DNA from 4 places in the Erythrobacter sp. R86502 genome. Region 4 is predicted to be linked to each of the others. Evidence: predicted binding sites of a transcription regulator. Region 4 holds the regulator's gene; each other region holds the start of a gene.
The links. Region 4 encodes LexA, which represses DNA repair genes until DNA is damaged. Its sites were predicted from a motif close to GTTCCNCNCTTGTTCT; they were not measured.
Positions count from the first base shown of each region.

Region 1: SJY33_RS07595 (deoxyguanosinetriphosphate triphosphohydrolase) is a predicted target of LexA. The motif match lies at 2,627-2,642, and genes of this name have one in related genera.
Region 2: SJY33_RS14920 (toprim domain-containing protein) is a predicted target of LexA. The motif match lies at 975-990, and genes of this name have one in related genera.
Region 3: SJY33_RS10735 (ribonucleoside-diphosphate reductase subunit alpha) is a predicted target of LexA. The motif match lies at 1,490-1,505, and genes of this name have one in related genera.

Region 1 covers NZ_JAXHCJ010000001.1:1,567,885-1,571,661, forward strand. Annotated here, with positions in the region: gene SJY33_RS07580 (long-chain-fatty-acid--CoA ligase) at 1-203, opposite strand, end outside; gene SJY33_RS07585 (ABA4-like family protein) at 258-707, opposite strand; gene SJY33_RS07590 (NAD(P)H-binding protein) at 707-1,429, opposite strand; gene SJY33_RS07595 (deoxyguanosinetriphosphate triphosphohydrolase) at 1,422-2,585, opposite strand; gene SJY33_RS07600 (aspartate/glutamate racemase family protein) at 2,881-3,585, opposite strand; gene SJY33_RS07605 (alpha/beta fold hydrolase) at 3,679-3,777, opposite strand, start outside.
Region 2 covers NZ_JAXHCJ010000002.1:92,101-95,877, forward strand. Annotated here, with positions in the region: gene SJY33_RS14915 (lytic transglycosylase domain-containing protein) at 1-896, opposite strand, end outside; gene SJY33_RS14920 (toprim domain-containing protein) at 1,208-1,837, shown strand; gene SJY33_RS14925 (strawberry notch-like NTP hydrolase domain-containing protein) at 1,902-3,777, shown strand, end outside.
Region 3 covers NZ_JAXHCJ010000001.1:2,231,213-2,234,989, forward strand. Annotated here, with positions in the region: gene SJY33_RS10735 (ribonucleoside-diphosphate reductase subunit alpha) at 1-1,440, opposite strand, end outside; gene SJY33_RS10740 (ATP-binding cassette domain-containing protein) at 1,938-3,777, opposite strand, start outside.
Region 4 covers NZ_JAXHCJ010000001.1:855,801-859,577, forward strand. Annotated here, with positions in the region: gene SJY33_RS04065 (ComEC/Rec2 family competence protein) at 1-723, shown strand, start outside; gene lexA (transcriptional repressor LexA) at 841-1,533, opposite strand; gene SJY33_RS04075 (molybdopterin molybdotransferase MoeA) at 1,734-2,927, opposite strand; gene moaC (cyclic pyranopterin monophosphate synthase MoaC) at 2,924-3,397, opposite strand; gene trpC (indole-3-glycerol phosphate synthase TrpC) at 3,394-3,777, opposite strand, start outside.

The DNA of each region.
Region 1 (3,777 bases), 710 kb from region 4:
AGCCATGCGATCCGGTCGCCCTTCGCGATCCCGCGTGCCTGAAACATCGCGATCATCTGACGGGTCAATGTGTCCGCTTCGGCAAAGGTCGTTGTCCGCCCATCCTGGTCGAAGGCGGGACCGCCGGGTCGCTCGCTTGCCCAAAAATGCAAGATCGCATCGAAGGTCTGATGATCGTGATAGGCGTTGTGCGCCATGGCCATGCTCTCTCCCAAAAGCTGTCGGGACAGAGGTTAAGCTGAAGGATGCCCCCCGGTCTAGCGAAACCGCCCCTGCCGCCGCGCAACTGGTTCGCGCAAAGCAAGCCACACCAGCAGGCCGAGAGGCCCGGCAACAAAGGTCGCCAGCAGCACCGGAGCCTGCACAAACCGCGAAATGCCCTTGGCATCGCCATCGCGCGCGATCCAGATTCCCACGAACAGATCAAAGGCGAGATAGTGGGTCCAGCCAATCGTTACCCCGGCGTCACTGGCAAAGATGGCGCGTACGCCGGCAATGGTGGTAAAATCAGCTCCGCCCCCACCCGTGTTGGGGATCACGCCGGTCAGCAGGCCGATCAGGCCGCTAGCGTAGATACTGCATAACAATCCCACACCCAGATACAGGATGGCCGACAGCAAAGCCGGCCATCGCGGAAGCAGGATCAACGCTGCCCAGGCAATCAGGGCCAGCACATTCACCATGCCGAATATCGCAGTCCACGCCATTACGCCGCATCCTCAGTGTCATTGATACGGCGCCATTCGCGCGCGGCGCGGCGCATCGCTTCGTTATCGTGGGTAAAGCGTCCGCCTGCCCGGCGCAGCGCCAATCCCAAAGCGGCTTCGGCCACCAACCCAGCATCGATGGAGCGGAACCGCGCCCATGATCCAGCCAGCAAGGGGTCAATCAACGGCGCTGCGATAATGGCGGCGCGTTCGGCCAGCCGCAGATCGCCTTGCCGTGTTCCGCGCAGTAATCCCGGGTGAAGAATATCAAGCCGTTTGAAACCGATCCGTGACAGCGCATTTTCGGTTTCACCCTTAACGCGCATGTACAGCGTCTTCGACCGGGCGTCGGCCCCCGCCGCGCTGACCATCACCATGTTGGCAATCCCGGCGCGCTTGGCCGCTTCGGCGGTGGCGATAACCAGATCGTGATCGACACTGCGGAATGCGGATTCATCGCGCCCCGCTTTTTTCCATGTCGTGCCCAGCGCGCAGATCAAAGCGCGCGGGCTTAGCGCGTCGAACACTTCGCCCCATCGTTGCGGATCGGACACGAACATCTCCATCCGCGCACCCGGTGGCAGCGGGGCTTCGCGGCGGGCAATCCCGACAATCCGCACATCATCGCCGCTGCTGGCCACTTCGATCACGCGGCGCCCCACCAGTCCTGTTGCGCCGACCAGCGCGATACGCACCGGCGCACTGTTGTGCGGATCAGACATTGATGAGCCCCACCGGCCGCTCGCCATAGATTCGGCCGACAGCCTGCATGGCGAAGCGGTCGCTCATCCCCGCAATGAAATCTGCGATCACCCGCGCACGGTCAGGATCGTGCGAGGGCAGACGCGGTTGCCAGTCGTCAGGCATCAAGGTGGGGTCTTGCGCATAAGCGGCATACAACCGGGCCACCACGTCGCGCGCCCGTTCGGCAGCCGCGATCTGTTCGGGGTGGTAGTAGAGGCGTTCGTACATGAAGGATTTCAGACGGCGTTCCTGCAGCGCCATCGCAGGCGAAAATCCGGCGAGCTGCCGGCCTGCGCTGCGCACCTCCGCCACCGAACCGCAATCTTTCACCTGCGCTGCGGTGTGGCTAATCACATCATTCACCATCAAACCGATCTGGTCGCGTATCATCTCACGCAGCAAACGCTCTCGCGGGGCGTGAGGGAAGCGCTTTTCGACGTTACGCCACTGGTCTGCGAGGAAATCGAGCGTGAGAAGATCGTCCAGCGCCAGAAAGCCTGCGCGCAGACCATCATCGATATCGTGATTGTCGTAGGCAATATCATCGGCGATGGCGGCCACCTGCGCTTCCAGCGATGGCCACGTCTGCAGATCAAGCGGAAACGCCGCGTCGAGTTCGGCAAGCGCCCAATTCGGCGCGGCAACAGGTCCATTATGCTTGGCAAGACCTTCGAGCAAATCCCAGGTCAGGTTCAGCCCATCATGTTCAGGATAGGGGCATTCGATCCGCATGACCGTACGCAGCGCCTGCGCGTTATGGTCGAACCCGCCATGGCGTTCCATCGATTGCGACAGGGCCGCCTCGCCCGCGTGGCCGAACGGGGGGTGTCCCAGATCATGGGCAAGGCACAATGCCTCTGTCAGGTCTTCATCGAGCCGCAAAACGCGGGCGATCACCCGGCCGATCTGCGCAACTTCAAGACTGTGAGTCAAACGGGTGCGGTAATGATCGCCGTCAGGTGCGATGAAAACCTGCGTTTTAGACTTCAGGCGCCGAAAGCTCATCGAATGGATGATCCTGTCGCGATCGCGCTGGAAAGGGCTGCGCGGCCCCCTTTGTTCTCCGCTGCCGGATCGGGCAAACTCGCGCGATGCAGGGGCTTCGGGATCGGCGGCATAGGGGGCGCGGGTCATCACAGGTGCGCGCCTAGGCGAGGCTGGTAGGGTTCTCAACGGGAACGGGGGGTGAACACGGCGTAAATCGCCTGTGAACAATCGTTTGCCAAGCGGATTATGGGGCCGCCCTCCGGTGATTGGGGGGAGGAGGACGGCCCCAAGGGCCCATCGGTGCGACCCGAAGACCCGGATCATGCCTGTTACGTTTCCGCGACAAAATCCACGCGCCCCTTAGAAGAGAACGTTAACAAGATGCACCCCATGCAATGCTGCAATGCGGCAAGATGACCGTTCAAACCGATGAGCGGAAGATTTATCCGGCGTCGTTCTGTTCGAGAATCCAGTCTGCAGCCGCTTCGCAGTGGATTCGCGTGCTGTCGAAGATAGGCAGGACGTTGGCGTTAGCGTCCACCACCAGATTGAGCTCGGTGCAGGCAAGCACGATCGCTTCGGCGCCTTCCTGCGCCTTGTTGGTGATGATCGTTTTCATCGTGCGTTCGGCTTCGCGGGTAACTTTGCCCACCATCAACTCATCATAGATGATCCGGTCCAGCATTTCGACATAGTCGAGATTGGGCGGCAGCAGGTCTATTCCATGCGAAACAAGCCGTTTGCGATAGAAGCTTTCGGTCATCACGTTACGGGTGCCCAGAACTGCGGCGTTGTTGACCGACAGACGCTTCATCGAACGGCCAACGCATTCCGCGATGTGCAGGATCGGAATATCGACGGCGGCTGCGACATCATCGTAAAGCCGGTGCATCGAATTCGCACCGATAATCAGCGCCTGCGCACCAGCCCCTTCGAGCCGGCGCGCGCTTTCAACCAGTACGCCAGCGGCGCGTTGCCAATCGCGTTCTTCGCGCAAGGCATAAAGCTGGGAAAAATCCAGACTTTCGATCAGCAGAGGGGCGCTAGCCATCGGGGCGGCGCGTTTCTGGACGATGCGGTTGATGCGTTCGTAATAGGTCGCGGTCGACACCCAACTCATGCCGCCGATGATCCCGAGTTTGCGCAAAGTCGCAGCCTTTCAAATTTTAGTGTGCAGGTGCGAACGGATGTAGGGCGCAAGTGTTCCACCCGTCCAGAGGCCAGATCCGTCTGATGCGGCTTACTCAGTCTTTGGCGACAAGGCGTGCTTGGCAAGCCACGGCTTGAGCCGATCCAGCGTCGCTTGCGGGGCTTCTTCATGCGGCAGATGCCCGATTGC
Region 2 (3,777 bases), on a different contig from region 4:
ACGGACGCCCTTTGGGGACTGCCAAGTGTCGGAATAGTGGAGGACCCAGCGAAACGGGTCGGGCCGCGCTGCTCTGCGTCGGCCCAGGCTGCGGTGATTGTGCGGACATAGTCGATCGTTTCGCGGATACGCGGAATGCTCCGCGTCGCCCGGACCCTCCCGGGCCCTGCATTATACGCTGCCAGCGCGAGGTCATATCGGCCGAACTCTTCAATCTGCATCCGGAGATAACGCGCGCCGCCGCGCAAATTTTGAATGACGTCCCACGGATCGGCAACGCCAAGCTCCCGTGCGGTTCCCGGCATCAGTTGGGCAAGGCCGATAGCTCCCTTGGGCGAGCGGGCAAGGACCTGATACCGGCTTTCCTGCCAGATCAGTGCGTCGAACAGGCCAACCGGAATCTTCTCCTGGCAGGCGATAGCGGCGATCAACGGAAAATACTGCAGCCGTCGCTGCTCAGTTGCCGCAGGAAGATCATTTCGAGGTCTGTACTGGGCATCTCCGCAGCCACCCATGGACATCGGCGAAAGGAAGAGTGCCGGCAGGATGGTTGAGGGTGCAAGACCGCTCTGCATCCATTGAGGAACATCGATGGCTGTCGCTGGAGGGACAGCATCACTTGGATGGCCTGCGCCAATCCCGGCAAAGTCGGCGGCAAGGGTCGTTGTCAGATCGGGCTCCTCGCGGATAGTCGTTTGATCGACCGGATCTGTCTCCGGGCCAACATGGATGACAAAGCCCAGGGGCGGGGCGCCACCGAATTCTATAAGCTCGACCTCCTGCGCCGTAGCCGCCGGATGAAACGCTACGATGAACAGGCTCCCGATGATGGAACGAAAAGGCATGACCTTGCTCCTGCAAAGGGCTGAGCATCCCCTGCTAACACTCAGAGTCAATTGGGAAAAAAATTCCGTCTTGCGTTGCTGGGCCGTCCAACGTCGGATCCGGGACAAAGGAAAGGGGGGAGGGGAGGGAGAACTCGAAAGGAATTGCCATGCCCCTTATTGCCAAACCCCCTTCACAGCGCCTGGTCGATATCGTGGGAGCGCTTGGCGGCAGCTGGTCAGGGTACAGCGCCATGTGCCGATGCCCTGCCCATGCAGATGCCACTCCCAGCTTATCGCTGAGGGAGGGCAACCACGACATCCTTGTCCATTGCTTTGCCGGATGTGATCCGGCTGATGTGTTGCGGGAGCTCGCATCCGTCGTGCCGGGCAAGAAATACGGCTTCCCGGACGGTCCTGCACGCCCATTCGACTCCACCGCGATCGCGCGCAACCTTTGGTCGCAAGGCCGCAAGCTCGCGAACACCTGGGGCGAGGCCTATTGCCGTTACCGCGGCATTTCCGAAGAGCACGAAGACCTGCGTTATCATCCCCGGTGTCCACGAGGCAGAAATCCCGATACCATGTTCGAGCCCGCCTTGCTCGTCGGGGTACGCCAGGGCCAAGGAATTGTGGCAGTCCAACGGATCTACCTCAAACGGGGAGGGCAGGGCTACCGCTCCAAGCTCATGATCGGAAACCCGCAAGCCGGCAGCTGGCAGGGCCGTCGCCCCGGCAAAAATCTGGCACTTGCAGAGGGATTCGAGACCGCCGCCCGTTTTGCCGAACTTCATGGAATCCCGACTTGGTCCTCGCTCGGGGCCGAGAGGCTCGATCTCGTGCGCCTTCCTCAGGGGATCGAAGAGTTGATCATTGCCGAAGACAATGATCCCGAAGGGAGGCGAGCGAGTATCAAAGCCGCCGATGCCCACGCCCGCGAAGGGCTGACGATCCGGCGCATGGCACCGCCCGTAGGTTACGAAGACTGGGCAGCGGTCCCGAGACACCATTAAAGGGGAGGGGGAGGTGAGTATTTGGCTTGTCCGTGATGAGGCGAGCCGAACCCAGGAGACCTCCATGACAGACCTGTTCGAAGCGGCCGCACAGCGCCGTACGCCCGCTCAACTTGCCGCCCGCGCGCTTTCCATCCTTATCGAGAATGGCACCACCATCACGCGCGCGATGATGAATGAAACGATGACCAGCGCCTTTGGCGCCGGCGATGCAAGCGGTCGATGGACCCAGCGGGACAGTTTCGAAGTGCTTGAGCATGCGCTCGCGCTGAGCCTCACGTCTCGTAGGAGGGCAGCATTCGGCAGGGACGATCTCGGCAAGGCCATGGAGATCGCATCGCGGCTGCCCACTCAGACCGTTCGAAGCGAGGAACAGATCGACTGGCAACAGTTCTCAACACCCGTCGACCTTGCTGCTGTCGCCGTCATGTTGGCCAATGCTCAACCCCACGACGTCGTCCTGGAACCGAGCGCCGGTAATGGGCTGCTGGTCGCGCAGCTTCCAGATGTTGCGGTGCTTCAGCTGAACGAACTCAACGACGCGCGCCGCAATCGCCTCACCAACATCTTCCCCGGCGTGACGGTTACTGGTCACGACGGCGCGGCGATTGCCAGCACGCTTGGCGCCAAGACCAGGCCTTCGCTCATCCTCATGAATCCACCGTTCTCGCGTTCACTTGGACGCGGTGCAGACCACCTTGCTGCCGTCCGACACCTTGCCGCCGCCATTGCCCATCTGCGCGCCGGCGGCCGCATCGTCGCAATCATGCCCGACTGGTTCTCCCGCTCAGCCAAAATGAGCGACATATTCGAGAACACGCTAGAGCCCGTTACGGTTCGCAACTTGATCCGCTTGGAGCAGGCTTATACCAAGCACGGGACCACTATCGCGGTCAGGATCTACGTCCTCGACAAAATCCCGGGCACTGGGTCTCATACGACCATCCAGCGCGTGGATGTGGCTGGCCTGGCAGACAGTCTCGAAATTGCGCCGCGCGCAGCCGTCGCCGAAGAGCAAGCCAAACCTGCCGCACCTGCCAAGGCCATCTCGCTGTTCGGAGCGACACGGAACGCAAAGCCCCCGGCACCCCGCATCTTCCGCGCACCTGCTCGCAACAACGTCCTTCCCGTGGCCTACAAGGCGCTCGAGACACCAGCGCCGCTGCTCGAACAGGCCGGGGTATATCTTCCCTATCGACCGAGCCGGGTTATCTTTGACACTGCCGGGGAGCACCCCACCGCATTGGTCGAATCCGTGGCGATGGGGTCGATCCCCGCGCCGATCCCGCAGCACATCCCGCAACTCCCGGAACGCACCGTCTCCGAGCGCCTGCTGTCAGCCTCGCAGCTCGAAACCGTCGTCTATGCAGGCCACGCCTGGGGACAGTGGCTTCCCGGCACATTCCGGCCTAATCCCGAAGGCGTAGGCCTCCTCATCGACGAGGATGGCGCCAGCTACCGCAAGGGCTTCTTTCTTGGTGATGGCACAGGAGCGGGGAAGGGGCGGCAGATTGCAGCGACCATCCTCGACAACTGGCTCCAGGGCCGCCGCCGGGCGATCTGGATCTCGAAGAACGAGCCGCTGCTCGACGATGCCCGCCGTGACTGGGCGGCCCTTGGCGGGCTCGCTGCCGACGTCCAGTCGCTTTCGTGGTGGAAGATCCACGAGCCGCTCACCCTTGATGAAGGCGTGCTGTTCGTGAGCTACCCGACGCTGCGCTCGGCGCGCGGCGACCACAGCCGCCTTGAACAGCTGATCTGCTGGGCCGGGGAAAACTTTGACGGTGTCATCGCTTTCGACGAGGCCCACGAGATGGGCGGGGTCGCAGGCGGGGAGGGCGCTATGGGAGCCAAGAAAGGCTCGCAGCAGGGGATTGCCGGAGTTCTCCTTCAGAACCGCCTGCCCAAGGCCCGGGTGCTCTATGCTTCGGCCACAGGGG
Region 3 (3,777 bases), 1.4 Mb from region 4:
GGGGCAGGGCCCGCGTTCCTGTGCGAGCAGCATCGAGGCTTCGGATGCCTTGGCCTGGATGTGCTTGAACATCGTAAGGTTCAGCGCCTTGGCCATCGCGCTTTCAAAGGCGATGCCCTTTTGCTGCAGGAAGGAGTGGAATCCCATCACGCCAAGGCCCACGCTGCGTTCGCGTTCGGCCGAATACTTGGCGCGCGCCATCTCGTCGGGTGCGCGGTCGATATAGTCCTGCAGGACGTTGTCGAGGAAGCGCATCACGTCTTCGATGAACTGCTTGTCGCCCTTCCACTCTTCCCAGGTTTCGAGGTTGAGCGAGGAGAGGCAGCACACCGCGGTGCGATCATTGCCCAGATGGTCTACGCCGGTGGGCAGCGTGATTTCGCTGCACAGGTTCGAAGTCGAAACCTTCAGCCCCAGATCGCGGTGATGCTTGGGCATCATGCGGTTCACGGTGTCGTTGAAGACGATGTAGGGTTCACCCGTGGCCAGCCGCGTTTCGACGAGCTTCTGGAACAGCGAGCGCGCATCGACCGTCTGGCGCACGCTCCCATCGCGGGGTGAGCGCAGCTGGAATTCGGCGCCATCGCGCACGGCTTCCATGAATTCATCGGTCAAGAGCACGCCGTGGTGCAGGTTCAGCGCCTTGCGGTTGAAATCGCCGCTGGGCTTGCGGATTTCGAGGAACTCCTCGATTTCCGGATGGCTGACATCGAGATAGCACGCCGCCGATCCGCGCCGCAGCGAGCCTTGCGAAATCGCCAGCGTCAGCGAATCCATCACGCGCACGAACGGAATGATCCCGCTGGTCTTGCCGTTGAGGCCGACAGGCTCCCCGATGCCGCGGACATTGCCCCAATAGGTGCCGATCCCGCCGCCCTTGCTGGCGAGCCACACGTTTTCATTCCAGGTGTCGACAATCCCTTCGAGGCTGTCGGATACCGAGTTCAGGTAACACGAAATCGGCAGGCCCCGGTTGGTGCCGCCGTTCGACAGCACCGGGGTGGCGGGCATGAACCACAGGTTCGAAATGTAGGCGTACAGCCGCTGCGCATGTGCATCATCATCGGCGTAGGCATCGGCCACGCGGGCGAACAGATCCTGATAGCTTTCGCCGGGCAGCAGATAGCGGTCGTTCAGCGTTTCCTTGCCGAAATCGGTCAGGCGCGCATCGCGGCTGGAATCGGTGACGATGGTGAAACGGCGGTCGTTGACCTTCTTGCTGTCCACAGCAGCCGACTTGGCAACTTCGGCCATGGCACCGGCCAGTGCCTCACCCGCCTTGGCGGCAATCAGCACGTCGGAGCCTGCATCGGTTGTCTTCATTGTCACTGCTTTCTCATCCTTCGCGGACGGCGCGGCGATCGTGCCGGCGTCCAGTTCGTTCGTCACGTCGCTATTCACCACATCACCCGGCACGTTGTCGCTCGCCTTGAAATCCATCTGAAGCCCCACTTGTCCGCCGAATCAGCACCAGGGCGCAAGGGGCCATGTTCTGATTCTGTTCTATACCGGTTGGTCCACAGATTTGCCAACAGCCCACCCTGTTATTGGACGTGCTGGCAGGTCTGCCGAACCCATTCGCAATGCGCAGCAGACCTTGGGGCCAAGGCAAATCTTCTGCCATCTGCCCTCTAGAGGGCGGCGGAGGTTTCACCAAGGCTTGGGGGTCCGATTAGCACCGAACCACTAGATGATGAATCACCACGCGACTCCCGTCAACGGGCGTTTAAGCACTTAGTTACCATCGCCGCCGGGTTTCAGGCGCCCGTTTCTACCGCGACGCGTGGACCAAGCTTGAGTCGCGCGGCCCGCAACCCCCAAATTGAATCTGTGAAGAAAAAAATAAGCGCTGATTCATTCGAATCCACGCGTGAATCTTTTGCACACGCAAAGCTGCGATTGTTGCGCGTGTGGCCGGGTGGGCCGTGCAGGCAGGCTCAGGCCTGTTCGAAGGCCTCAAGCGCGGTTCCGGCAGCCAGCCAGCGTTGTTCGGCCTCTGCCAGCGAATCGGCGGCCCGTGCGCGCTTGGTCAGCAACGCCTGCATGGCACTTCCGCCTTGCCCGCCGGATCTGGCGGAAAGCGCAAGGATTTCCCGGTCGAAGGCGTCCACTTCCGCAGTGAGGCGGGCGATCGCGGTTTCCGCCTTGCCAAGTTCCGATTGCGCCGCACGCAGATCGGCACCCGAATTGGCGGCGCCGCGTTGTCCCTTGCCCTTCCCGGCATTGCCCTTGGGCTGGTTCCGGCCGAGGATGAAGTCGATGTAATCCTCCATACTGCCGGCATATTCGCGCGCGGTGCCGCTATCGACGAGGATGAGGCGATCGGCGGTCAGTTCGACCATGTGGCGATCGTGGCTGATGAGGATTACCGCGCCGGTGTAATTGTTGAGCGCCTGAATCAGCGCCTCTCGCGCATCGACATCAAGGTGGTTGGTCGGTTCGTCCAGGATCAGCAGGTGCGGCGCGTCGCGGGTAATCAGTGCCAGCGCCAGCCGCGCGCGTTCACCGCCCGAAAGCTTGTCGACGCGCTGGTTGGCCCGCGGGCCGGAAAAGCCGAAACGTCCCAGTTGGGCACGGATCGCCCCTGCGGTCTGCCCTTCCATGGCGCGGTTCATCAGATCGAGCGGGGTTTCCTCCCCCGCCAGTTCTTCCACCTGATACTGGGTGAAATACCCGACCTTCAGTTTGCCGGGCGCGTTGATCTCCCCCTCGGCAGGGGTCAGCTGCGAGGCAAGCAGGCGCGCCAGCGTTGTCTTGCCATTGCCATTGCGGCCCAGCAGCGCGATCCGGTCATCGGCATCGATGCGGAAACTCAAACGCTTCAGGATCGGCGGCGCCTCGCCGTAACCCACCGCCGCATGATCCAATGTAATCATCGGCGATTTGAGTTCGGCGGGATCGGGAAAATCGAAGGTCAGCGAAGGGTCTTCGGCCAGCGCCGCAATCGGCTGCATCTTGGCAAGCATCTTGGCACGCGATTGCGCCTGCTTGGCGGTAGACGCGCGCGCCGAGTTGCGGGCAACGTAATCCTGAAGCCGCGCGCGCTGCGCATCCTGCGATGCCTTGGCCGCCGCAATCTGCGCGGCGCGTTCGGCGCGCTGTTTTTCAAAGGCGTCATACCCGCCCGGATACAGCGTCAACTGCCCGCCCTGCAGGTGCAGGATGTGATCGACCACCTTGTTCAGCAGGTCGCGTTCATGGCTGATGACGACCAGCGTGGCGGGGTAGGATTTGAGGAAGTTTTCCAGCCACAGCGTCGCTTCCAGATCGAGGTGGTTCGAAGGCTCGTCCAGCAGCAGGATATCGGGTTCGGAAAACAGCAACGCACCCAGCGCGATTCGCATTTTCCAGCCGCCCGAAAAGCTGTCGACGGGGCGTTGCTGCATCTCATCGTCAAAGCCCAGACCGTTCAGGATCTTGGCGGCGCGTGCAGGCGCCGAATAGGCGTCGATCGCGAGCAGACGCTCGTGAACATCGCCCATGCGGTCCATGTCGGTGCAGGTTTCCAGCTCTGCCAGCAGTTCAGCGCGTTCGGTGGCCGAAGCCAGCACAACCTCTTCCGGCGTCATGCTGCCGCTGGGGGCTTCCTGCGCAATGTAGCCGATCTTGGCGCGCGAAGGCTTGCTGATTTCGCCGTCGTCAGGCTCGATCTCGCCGATCAGCGCCTTCATCAGCGTGGATTTGCCCGCGCCATTGCGACCGATCAGCCCGACGCGCGCGCCCACCGGCACGGTTGCGCTGGCGCGTTCAAGAATGGCCCGGCCGCCAAGCCGCACT
Region 4 (3,777 bases):
GCGGCGCTGAACGGCGCAGTTACGTTGATTCCGCAGATCAGCGGCTACACTGTAGGGATGTTTGCCTTAGGAGGCCTATGGTTGGCCTTGTGGCAAGGAAAGGTCAGGATCGCAGGCATCATGCCCGTCGCGCTTGCCATCGTGATGACCGCGATGACGCCGATACCCGACCTTTTGATCGCAGGTGACGGCAAGCATGTGGGCATCACGGTAAATGGTAGCGACGGATCGAGGCATCTGCTTTCCTTGCGAGACGGCCGTTCCACCTACACCCGCGATAACCTGATGGAGCTAGCGGGCGTTTCGGCAAAACCGATACCGCTTGCCAAATGGAATGGGGCCGAGTGCTCTTCAGCCTTCTGCACCGTCATAATCAACAGGGGCGCGAGAGACTGGGTGCTGCTGTTAGGGCGAGGCCGAAGCCAAGTTGAAGAGCGCGCTCTGGCGGCAGCATGTGCAAGGGCGGACGTTGTGGTGTCCGAACGATATCTACCGCGATCATGTCGTCCGCGTTGGCTCAAAGCCGACAAACGCTACCTTAGGATGAGCGGCGGATTGTCGATAAACCTTGCCCAAAAATACATCACTACGGTGGCCCAAAGTCAGGGCGATCATGGCTGGTGGAGGATCCCGTCTGATTTGAAAGATCGCAAATTCAAAGAATACCAAATTGCCACCAAGCTAAAACCATCGCGCGCAAGTTTACGTAAAAGGCAAAGATAGGTTCACACGACAGAGGCCGCCCGGACTATCCTGCCGAGCGGCCTCGAATTCAGCGGAGGATACCACACATCTGCAGGACTACGGGTTTCGGTTGTACCGCGCTAAAGCCGCGATCATTTAGTGATAGCGCCTCAGAAGACCAGCAAGCTTGCCTTGCACCTCGACTTCGTCTGGCCGATAAAACTGCGGATCATAGGTGGGGTTTGCGGGATCAAGTCGAACCTGCCCGCTTTCGCGATGCAGATATTTGAGCGTCGCTTCTTCACCGCGAACCAGCGCCACCACTATTTCGCCATTTCGAGCTGTATTGGTGCGACGAACAAGCGCAAAGTCACCATCAAAAATACCAGCTTCAACCATTGAATCGCCGGACACTTCAAGAGCATAATGCTCTCCTGGACCCAGCAAGGCCGCTGGCACCGGAAGTGTTGAATGCTCTTCAAACGCTTCAATGGGCGCGCCGGCGGCGATACGTCCATGCAAAGGCAGCTCAATCACATCATTTGAAGCAACAGCCTCTGCCACTCTTGGTGCGGGCGGAACCATTGGTACGACATTGTCAGCCAACGCCGACGGCGTGCGGGAGGGCGCCGAATTTTCCGGTTGACGGATCACTTCGAGCGCGCGCGCCCGATTGGGCAACCGCCTAAGAAAGCCGCGTTCTTCTAAAGCAGAAATCAGACGGTGGACGCCCGATTTGCTTTTCAGATCGAGCGCTTCTTTCATTTCTTCGAAACTTGGCGAAATCCCTGTTTCTTCCAGCCTTTGCTGAATAAAACGGATCAACTCGTGCTGTTTGGCTGTCAGCATGGATCAAATCTCCCTTGGTCGCATTCACGCCTGGTCAGAGACCGGACGCCAGTCCCACATGTGCTCCAAGAGGCACTGGCAGGTGATACTGCCATGTGCATTGCATGCACGCTGCGTCCGCCTTTAAGGTGAACGAACAAGGAACAATTAGGCAACCTTAAATTCACTGTCAAGCTGAAGGTAGGCTTCGGTCCGGGGTTTCAGCCATTTTGGAGATTAAATACCATAACTGGCTCACCACTTTGCAAAGCCGGGGCAAACGCGGCACGGTTAATCAAACAATTGGCTTGAGCCAAGGCGGACAACGCGCTGGAATCTTGAGAACCGGCCAAGCGCACGGTATTGCCTTCACGGACACCCCGAAGGAATTCGCGCCGGGAACCTGTGGCGGGCAGGTCTTCGCCGGTGAATGCCACTTCGGTTTTAGGAAAGGGAGCCGGATCGCCCTGGATCGCTTTGATCAGGGGTAGCGCAAAAAGGAAGGCCGTGACGAAGCTGGAAACCGGATTGCCAGGTAGGCCGAGCACCACCTGTCGTCCCCGTCCTCCCTGCCGGCTAGCGACGAGTAACGGTTTACCCGGCTTGATCGCGACTTTCCAGAAGGCGACTTGCGCACCTGCGGCCAACAGAGACGGTTGCACAAGATCATGATCTCCGACCGATGCACCCCCAGAGATTATCACAACATCGGCATCAGCTGATTGAGCAAATGCCGCACCCAGCGCCGATTGGTTATCGGGCACGGGACCAATGCGCGTAACGTCACAGCCCAACGGCGCAAGCATCGCGGCGATCATCGCACTATTGCTGGCAGGAACTTGATGCGGAAGGCACGTTGCAGGGTCTAAGGTCAACTCATCGCCGCTATCGATCACAGTCACGCGTGGCTTATGTGTGACCGGAATCTGCGAATGGCCCGCAGTTAAAGCAAGCGCGATGCGCCCCGCTGTCATCCGGGCGCCGCGCGTGAAGAGCACATCTCCGCTGCGAAAATCAAAACCGCACGGCCGGATATGCCGTCCGGGGGCCGGCGCCTGACGGGCGGACACACTATCATCAACGCGGACCGCGTCTTCCTGAAGGAGGACACTGATCGCGCCATCCGGTACGATCGCGCCCGTTGAAATCCGGACACATTGATCGTTGCGGAGCGCACCAGTGAACGGCGCACCGGCCCGGCTTTCACCAACCAGCGACCAAGGGCCCTGACCGGCCGAAAGTGCATAACCATCCATTGCCGACAAATCGGCTGATGGCTGTGTGCGCAGTGCAATGACTGTCTCCGACACAACACGGCCAAGAGAAGTCTCGGTCGGGACACATTCAGTCGAGAATGCCGGGCTAAGAGCCAAAAGCTTGGTTTGAGCTTCTTCGAGGCTTAGGGGGGCTTTCAAAGGGAAGCGACCCAGTCGCCCGATTTCCCTCCGGATTTGGAAATCAGGCGAACGTCACCGATCACCATGCCCTTGTCCAAGGCCTTTGCCATGTCGTAAATTGTGAGAAGGGCAACCGAAACAGCAGTCATCGCCTCCATTTCCACGCCAGTGCGGCCTGTTAAAGATGCACAGGCCGTAACCTTGATACAGTCTGTTTCAAAATCAAATTCCACTGTGACTGCCTCAAGTGACAGAGGATGACACATCGGAATAAGGTCACCCGTGCGCTTCGCTGCCATGATACCCGCTATACGCGCTGCGCCAAGAACGTCCCCCTTGGGAGCATTGCCTGCCCGCACGGCTTCAAGCACTTGGGCGGACATTGTGATACGACCGGAGGCCAAGGCGCTTCGCAGCGTTTCTGGCTTCCCGCTCACATCAACCATGCGAGCGGCCCCGTGATCATCCAGATGGGTCAGCCAGGTCATTCCGCGTTTTCGGTCCCGAGAAGCAATCTGGTGGCATTCATTATGTCATCGGCCCGCATCAGACTTTCGCCGACAAGAAACGTCCGCACACCGACCCTTTCTAATCGGGCGATGTCAGCGTGGGTGCTGATCCCGCTTTCGCCAACTAGCAAGGTTCCATCCGGCGCAAGGGGGGCGAGACGTTCGGTGACATCGAGACTGGTCATGAAGGTTTTGAGGTCGCGGTTGTTTACTCCAATCAGGCGCGATTTAAGATGCTTCGCCGCCCGTTGCATCTCGATTTCATCATGAACTTCAACAAGGACGTCCATGCCCAAGTCAATTGCTGCCGCTTCGATTTCAGCCATCAGGCCGTTTTCAAGCGCGGCGACGATGATCAG